Desulfocurvus vexinensis DSM 17965: one gene and its partner. The protein of the gene in region 1 interacts with the protein of each later gene in a pairwise test. Links are inferred from orthologs where the notes say so. Each region holds a gene or a part of one and is shown on either strand. Other genes may lie near its edges. The genes, in order: G495_RS22815 and clpA.

What was found.
Region 2: the proteins of G495_RS22815 (region 1) and clpA interact in binary tests that used the Escherichia coli proteins (3 or more experiments, as listed by UniProt). The link is inferred for Desulfocurvus vexinensis DSM 17965 from one-to-one orthologs.

Annotation. Positions count from the first base shown.
Region 1 is NZ_JAEX01000007.1:125,242-128,712, forward strand. What follows is about bases 148-3,384. They hold G495_RS22815 (ATP-binding protein), read left to right. Parts: upstream 148-454; coding sequence 455-3,184; downstream 3,185-3,384. Other genes in these bases: G495_RS0108365 (substrate-binding periplasmic protein), read left to right, coding at 148-437; G495_RS0108375 (diguanylate cyclase), read left to right, coding at 3,236-3,384. Also shown: more of G495_RS0108365, read left to right, coding at 1-147; more of G495_RS0108375, read left to right, coding at 3,385-3,471. UniProt on the Escherichia coli protein: Member of the two-component regulatory system UvrY/BarA involved in the regulation of carbon metabolism via the CsrA/CsrB regulatory system. Phosphorylates UvrY, probably via a four-step phosphorelay.
Region 2 is NZ_JAEX01000005.1:142,420-145,699, forward strand. The notes cover bases 113-3,158. They hold clpA (ATP-dependent Clp protease ATP-binding subunit ClpA), read left to right. Parts: upstream 113-509; coding sequence 510-2,807; downstream 2,808-3,158. Other genes in these bases: G495_RS0106130 (ATP-dependent Clp protease adaptor ClpS), read left to right, coding at 198-509; aat (leucyl/phenylalanyl-tRNA--protein transferase), read left to right, coding at 3,008-3,158. Also shown: G495_RS17910 (class IV adenylate cyclase), read left to right, coding at 1-71; more of aat, read left to right, coding at 3,159-3,280. UniProt on the Escherichia coli protein: ATP-dependent specificity component of the ClpAP protease. It directs the protease to specific substrates. It has unfoldase activity. The primary function of the ClpA-ClpP complex appears to be the degradation of unfolded or abnormal proteins.

The DNA of each region.
Region 1 (3,471 bases):
GCAAATACTACGTGTTCTTCAACCGCGAGAACATCGGGCAGTGGTCCGTGCCAGGCAGCCTGGAGGGCCGCACCATCGCCTGGCGCATCGGCTACTACGACCTGACCAACCTGCCCGCGCCCATGCAGCACAAGGAGCTGAAATCCGGGGTCTCGGCCCTGGGCATGGTCATCCTGGGGCGTATCGACTTCTACCTCGACGACCTGAACTTCATCGAGGATTCCATCCACAAGAACACCATCCCCTTCGACATGGCCCGCTTCCGCATCGAGCCCGTGGGCGCCCGGGGCTACTTCCCGGTGCTCAAGGATACCGAGCGCGGGCGCAAGATCCGGGAGCTCTACGAGCGGGGCATGGAGCATCTGTACCGCGCGGGGCGCCTGCAGGCCATCTTCGACCGCTGGGGCTTCCCCCTGCCCGCCTACGCCTTCGACTAGCCCGAAAAGCCCCGGCCATGCCCCAGCCCTCGCCCGCCCCCGCGCCGCTCGTCCCCATCCGCGACTCCATCGCCACCCGGCTGCTGACCATGGTCTTCGCGGTCTACGTGGTCATCACCATCGCCCTGACCGCCGTGCACATGGCCGCGGAGTACTACAACACGCGCGACACCGTGCTCAAGGACCTCAAGGCCATGACCCAGATCTTCAACCAGGGTCTGGCCACGGCCATCTACAACGTGGACGACGTGCAGATCAATTCCATCGTCCAGGGGCTCATGGAGAGCCCGGTGGTGGTGGGCGTGCGCGTGGGCACCGAGTACCAGGGCACCTATTCGGCGGGCGAGACCTTCCGCGACAGCCCGCCCGGCGAGGAGGCCGGGCCCGGGGGCGGCCCGCGCGGCGACTTCTTCTGGCACACCGAGCCCATCCTCTACTCCGAGGAGATCGGCCAGAAGGTGCCCATGGGCCAGGTCACGCTCTATTCCAGCCGCTACGTGGTGCTGGGCAAGGTCTGGTACGGGTTCATGTTCATCCTGGTCAACTCGGTGATCAAGACCATCGCCCTGTGGGTCATCTTCCTGTGGGTCAGCCGCCCGCTGCTCTCGCGGCCCCTGGGCCGACTCACCGCCGCCGCCCGCGAGATCGACATGGACAACCTGGAGCACCTGCGCGTGGACGTGGGCACCCGGGGCCGCAACGAGCTCAAGGTGCTCGAAGACGCCCTGAACTCCATGATCACCAAGCTGCTGGCCGCGCGGCGGCGCTCTGAGGGCCTGCACGCCAGCCTGGCCGAGGCCGGGCGCAGGCTGGAGGACTACAACCGCACCCTGGAACAGCGCGTGGAAGACCGCACCCGCGAGCTGGAGGCCCTGCTGGTCCAGGTGCGCACCGCCCGCGAGGCCGCCGAGGTCGCCAACCGCGCCAAAAGCGAATTCCTGGCCAACATGAGCCACGAGATCCGCACCCCGCTCAACTCCATCATCGGCATGAGCGACGTGCTGGCCGACAGCGGGCTGACCCCCGAGCAGCGTCAGTACGTGGACATCTTCCGCTCCAGCGGCGAAACCCTGCTGGGCATCATCAACGACGTGCTCGACTTCTCCAAGATCGAGGCCGGGCAGGTGACCCTGGAGCGCATCCCCTTCGACCCGGCGGCCCTGGCCGAGACCGTGTGCGACATGTACGCCGTACGCGCCCGGGAAAAGGGGCTGGAGCTGATATGCGCCGTGGCTCCGGGCCTGCCGCCGCTGCTGGCGGGCGACCCCACGCGCCTGTCGCAGGTGCTCTCCAACCTGCTGTCCAATGCCTTGAAATTCACCGCCGCAGGCGAGGTCGAGCTGGCCGTGGATCAGCCCGACCCGGCCCGGCCCGGCCTCTTGCGCCTGAGCGTGCGCGACACGGGCATCGGCATCCCCGACGCCATGAAACAGGCCGTGTTCGAAAGCTTCACCCAGGCCGATTCGTCCACCACGCGGCTGTACGGCGGCAGCGGGCTGGGCCTGGCCATCAGCAGGCGCATCGCCGCGCTCATGGGCGGCAGCCTGACTCTGGCCGATGCCCCCGACGGCGGGGCGCTGTTCACCTTCGAGCTGGAGCTGGCCGTGGCCGAGGCCGGGCCGCGCCCCAGGCCCCTGGAAGGGCGCACGGCCCTGGCGGTGGCGGGCAACGCGAGTGCCCTGCGCGCCCTGGCCGCGCACCTGCACGGCCTGGGCGCCACGGCGCTCACCGCCCCCGACACCGCCGCCGCCCGGGCCCTGCTGCACCAGCGGGCCGCAGGCAACGCCCCGCCGCTGGACGCCGCCCTGCTGGACCTCGCCGCCCCGCAGGGCGACGCGCCTGCCCTGGCCCGCGAGATCCACGACCAGGGCCTGGCCCGGGACATCGTCCTGCTGGCGTGCAGCAGCGACCAGCGCCCCGAATCGGCCCGTGCCCAGGGCCTGGATTTCGCCCGCTTCGCCATCAAGCCCGCCAGCCCCGCCAGGCTGGCCCGCGCCCTGGCCGAAGGCGGCGCCCCGGCCCCGGGCGCCGCCCCGGCCCCGGCCCACGGCCTGCGGCCCCTGGCCATCCTCCTGGCCGAAGACCAGCCCGCCAACCGCAAGCTCATCCGCTACTACCTGGCGGGCACGCCCCACAGCCTGACCGTGGCCGAAAACGGGGCCCAGGCCCTGGAGCTGTTCCAGGCCGCGCGCCCGGACATCGTGTTCATGGACATGGAGATGCCCGTGCTGGACGGCTACGACGCCACCCGCGCCATGCGCGAGTACGAGCGCGCCCTGGGCCTGGCGCCCGTGCCCGTGGTCGCCCTCACGGCCCACGCCTTCGAGGAGCACTTCCACAAGAGCGCCCAGGCGGGCTGCACCGGGCACCTGACCAAACCCATCAAGAAGGCCCGTTTCCTGGAAGCCCTGGCCCGCTACACCGGCCAGGGCGGCCCGGCGCCAGGGGCCGCCCCCGTGGTCCTGGCCGACCCGGCCATGCGCACCCTGGTCGAGGAGTTCCTGGCCGAGGCGGCCGCCGACCTGGCCGCCATGCGCCAGGCCCTGGCCCGGGGCGACCTGGACACCGTGCGCGTGCTGGGCCACGGCCTCAAGGGCTCGGGCGGGGGCTACGGCTTCGACACCGTCACCGAGCTGGGCCGGGCCGTGGAGACCGCCGCCGTGCACGCCGACGCCGACGCCCTGGCCGACCTGTTTGAGCGGCTGGAAAAACATCTACGCGAGGTGGTCATCCGCTATGGGGAATGATAGGCTGGCCCATCGGCCCCGGGCCCAGCGGCCCGGCCCCGGCGGAGCATCATGAGCATCCTCATCGTGGACGACACCAAGAGCGTGCGCGCGCTCATCGAATTCTACCTGCGCTCGGACGGGCACCAGGCCCTGCACCACGCCGAAAGCGCGGCCCAGGCCCTGGAACTGCTCGGCGTGGGCGTGCCCGGGGCGGCCGCCAACGGCTGGGACCTGGTGCTCATGGACATCGTCATGCCCGCGGGCATCGACGGCATCGAGGCCTGCCGCCGCATCAAGGCCGACCC
Region 2 (3,280 bases), on another replicon or contig:
ACGACAGCTTCGTCTTCGGGCCCGGGGAGCCCGGCGACCCGCCCGCTGGACAAGACCCGCACAAGCCTTAACTCTTGTGCCGGACCCGAGCCCCTTTACCCCGGGGCGGTTTTCTCGTAATTGTATATCAACGCAGAGGTGTCTTCGACGCCCGGAGCCCTGGCGGCCCCGGGCGCGGACCCGAGGGAGGCCACGACGTGACGACGCCGTTTTCGCGGCCCGGCGAGCCCGGGGTGTATCTGGACGACGAGGTCCGCGAGCCCAGGAAATGCAAGGTGCTTCTGCACAACGACGACTACACGACCATGGAATTCGTCGTGCATATCCTGCGCGACGTGTTCCGCAAGACCGAGGCCGAGGCCACGGAAATCATGCTCAGGGTCCACAACGACGGGATCGGCGTATGCGGCGTCTACACCGTCGAGGTGGCGGAAACCAAGGTGGCCGTTGTGCGCCAGCGCGCGGCCCGCGAGGGCTTCCCCCTGAAATGTACCATGGAAGAGGTGTAAATGCTCTCCAAGCAGCTTGAGACAGTGCTCAGTTCCGCCGTCAAGGAAGTGAAGCGCCGCAGCCATGAATACCTGACCCTGGAACACCTGCTCTATGCGGTGCTCCTGGAGGAGAGCGGGCGCGACATCCTCGTCAATTGCGGGGTCAACGTCATCCGCCTGAAGCATCAGCTGGAGCGGTTCTTCATCGACCACATGGAAACCCTGCCCGAAGACGCCGCCGTGGACGTGGTGCAGACCCTGGGCGTGCAGCGCGTGCTCCAGCGGGCCATCTTGCAGATCCAGTCCGCCGGGCGCGACGAGGTGCGCGTGGGCGACGTGCTGGCCGCGCTGTTCGAGGAGGACGACTCCTACGCCGTGTATTTCCTGAAGTCCCACGGCGTGTCGCGCCTGGACATCCTGGAATACATCGCCCACGGCGCGGGTGGGGCCCCGGGCCCCGGCCCGGGCTGGGAGCGGCCCTCCGGCGCGCCCCTGCCGGGCCAGCCCGGCCCGGGCAAGGCCGCCGAGGCCCCCGAGGGCGGGTCCATGCTCGACCAGTTCACCGTGGACCTCTCCGCCCGCGCCCAGCGCGGCGAGATCGACCCGCTCATCGGCCGCGAGGCGGAAATCCGCCGCACGGTGCAGGTGCTTTCGCGCCGGCGCAAGAACAACCCGCTCTTCGTGGGCGACCCCGGCGTGGGCAAGACCGCCCTGGCCGAGGGCCTGGCCCTGCGCATCCACCAGGGCGACGTGCCCGAAAGTTTCAAGGACACCCGCGTCTTCTCCCTGGACATGGGCTCCCTGCTGGCGGGCACCAAGTACCGCGGCGACTTCGAGGCCCGGCTCAAGGGCGTCATCAAGGAACTGCTGGCCATCCCGGGCTCCATCCTCTTCGCCGACGAGATCCACACCATGGTCGGCGCCGGGGCCACCACCGGCGGCACCATGGACGCCTCGAACATCTTGAAGCCCGTGCTGGCCTCGGGCAAGCTGCGCTGCATCGGCTCCACGACCTACGAGGAATACAAGAACCACTTCGAGAAGGACCGCGCCCTGTCGCGCCGCTTCCAGAAGATCGACGTGGCCGAGCCCGGCGTGGCCGATACGGTGGAGATCTTGAAGGGCCTGCGGCCCTACTACGAGGAACACCACGGCGTGCACTACACCATGGGCGCCCTGCGGGCCGCCGCCGAGCTGTCGGACCGCCACCTGGCCGACCGCTACCTGCCCGACAAGGCCATCGACGTCATCGACGAGGCGGGCGCGGCCTACACCCTGCGGGCCCGGCGCCGCAAGGGCGACGCCATCCGCCCCGAGGACATCGAGGAGGTCATCGCGCGCATGGCGCGCATCCCCTCCGAGCGCATCTCCACCTCGGACCGCGAACGCCTGCGCAACCTGGACGCCGACCTGAAGGCCGTGGTCTTCGGGCAGGACGAGGCCGTGACCGCCCTGGCGCGGTCCATCAAGCGCTCGCGCGCGGGCATGCGCCCCGTGGGGCGGCCCGTGGGCAGCTTCCTGCTCGTGGGCCCCACGGGCGTGGGCAAGACCGAGCTGGCCCGCCAGCTCGCCGCCTGCCTGGGGGTCAACTTCCTGCGCTTCGACATGAGCGAGTACATGGAGAAGCACGCAGTGTCGCGGCTCATCGGCGCGCCCCCGGGCTACGTGGGCTTCGACCAGGGCGGCCTGCTCACCGACGCCGTGCGCAAGAACCCGCACACCGTTTTGCTGCTCGACGAAATCGAGAAGGCCCACCCCGACGTGTTCAACATCCTGCTCCAGGTGATGGACTACGCCACGCTCACCGACAACAACGGGCGCAAGGCCGACTTCTCCCACGTCATCGTGCTCATGACCTCCAACGCGGGGGCCTGGGAGATGAGCGGCAAGACCATGGGCTTCGGCGCCCAGGCCGGGGAGGACCGCAGCGACCTGAGCCTCAAGGCCGTGGAGAAGATCTTCTCCCCCGAGTTCCGCAACCGCCTGGACGCCGTGGTGCCCTTCCGCAACCTGACGCCGGAGGTCATGGAACGCGTGGTGGACAAGTTCATGGCCGAGCTGAACCAGCGCATGGCCGAGCGGCGCGTGCATATCCGCCTCACGGCGGGCGCCCGGGCCTGGCTGGCGCGCCAGGGCTACGACAGCCAGTTCGGCGCGCGGCCCCTGGGGCGGCTGATCCAGAAGGAAGTGGAAGACCCCCTGGCCGACGAGGTGCTCTTCGGCGCCCTGCGCTCGGGCGGCGAGGCCGTGGTGGAGGCCCCGCGACGGGGCGCGGCGGCGGACGGCGGCGCACTGCGCTTCCGCCTGCCCGGCTAGGCGCGGGGCGTCGGGGTGTTTGCGCGGCCTGCGGCGGACGGAGCGGGCGCGCGGCGGCCCGAGAGCCACGGGCCGGGCCGGGAGCGGGCGCGCGCCTGTGGCGCGCCCGGGGCCCTGGCCGGGCGTGGCGGGGACGCTGCATCGCCTTGCGGCGCCCGGGCGTGCTCCATGCGGACCCCGGGGCCGCCGGGGGGCGCGCCGTGACCATCGACTTCATTCCCCCGGGGGCGGACTGGTTCCCGGACCCGGCGCGCGCCGGGGCCGACGGCCTGCTGGCCTTCGGCGGCGACCTGGCCCCCGAGCGCCTGGTGCGGGCCTACGCCCTGGGCATCTTCCCCTGGTACGGCCCTGGCGACCCCATCCTGTGGTGGTCGCCGGACCCGCGCTGCGTGCTGCCGCCCCAGGCGCTGCACGTGCCGCGCTCCCTGCGCCGCACCCTGCGGCGGCGGACCTACGCCGTGACCCTGGACCGG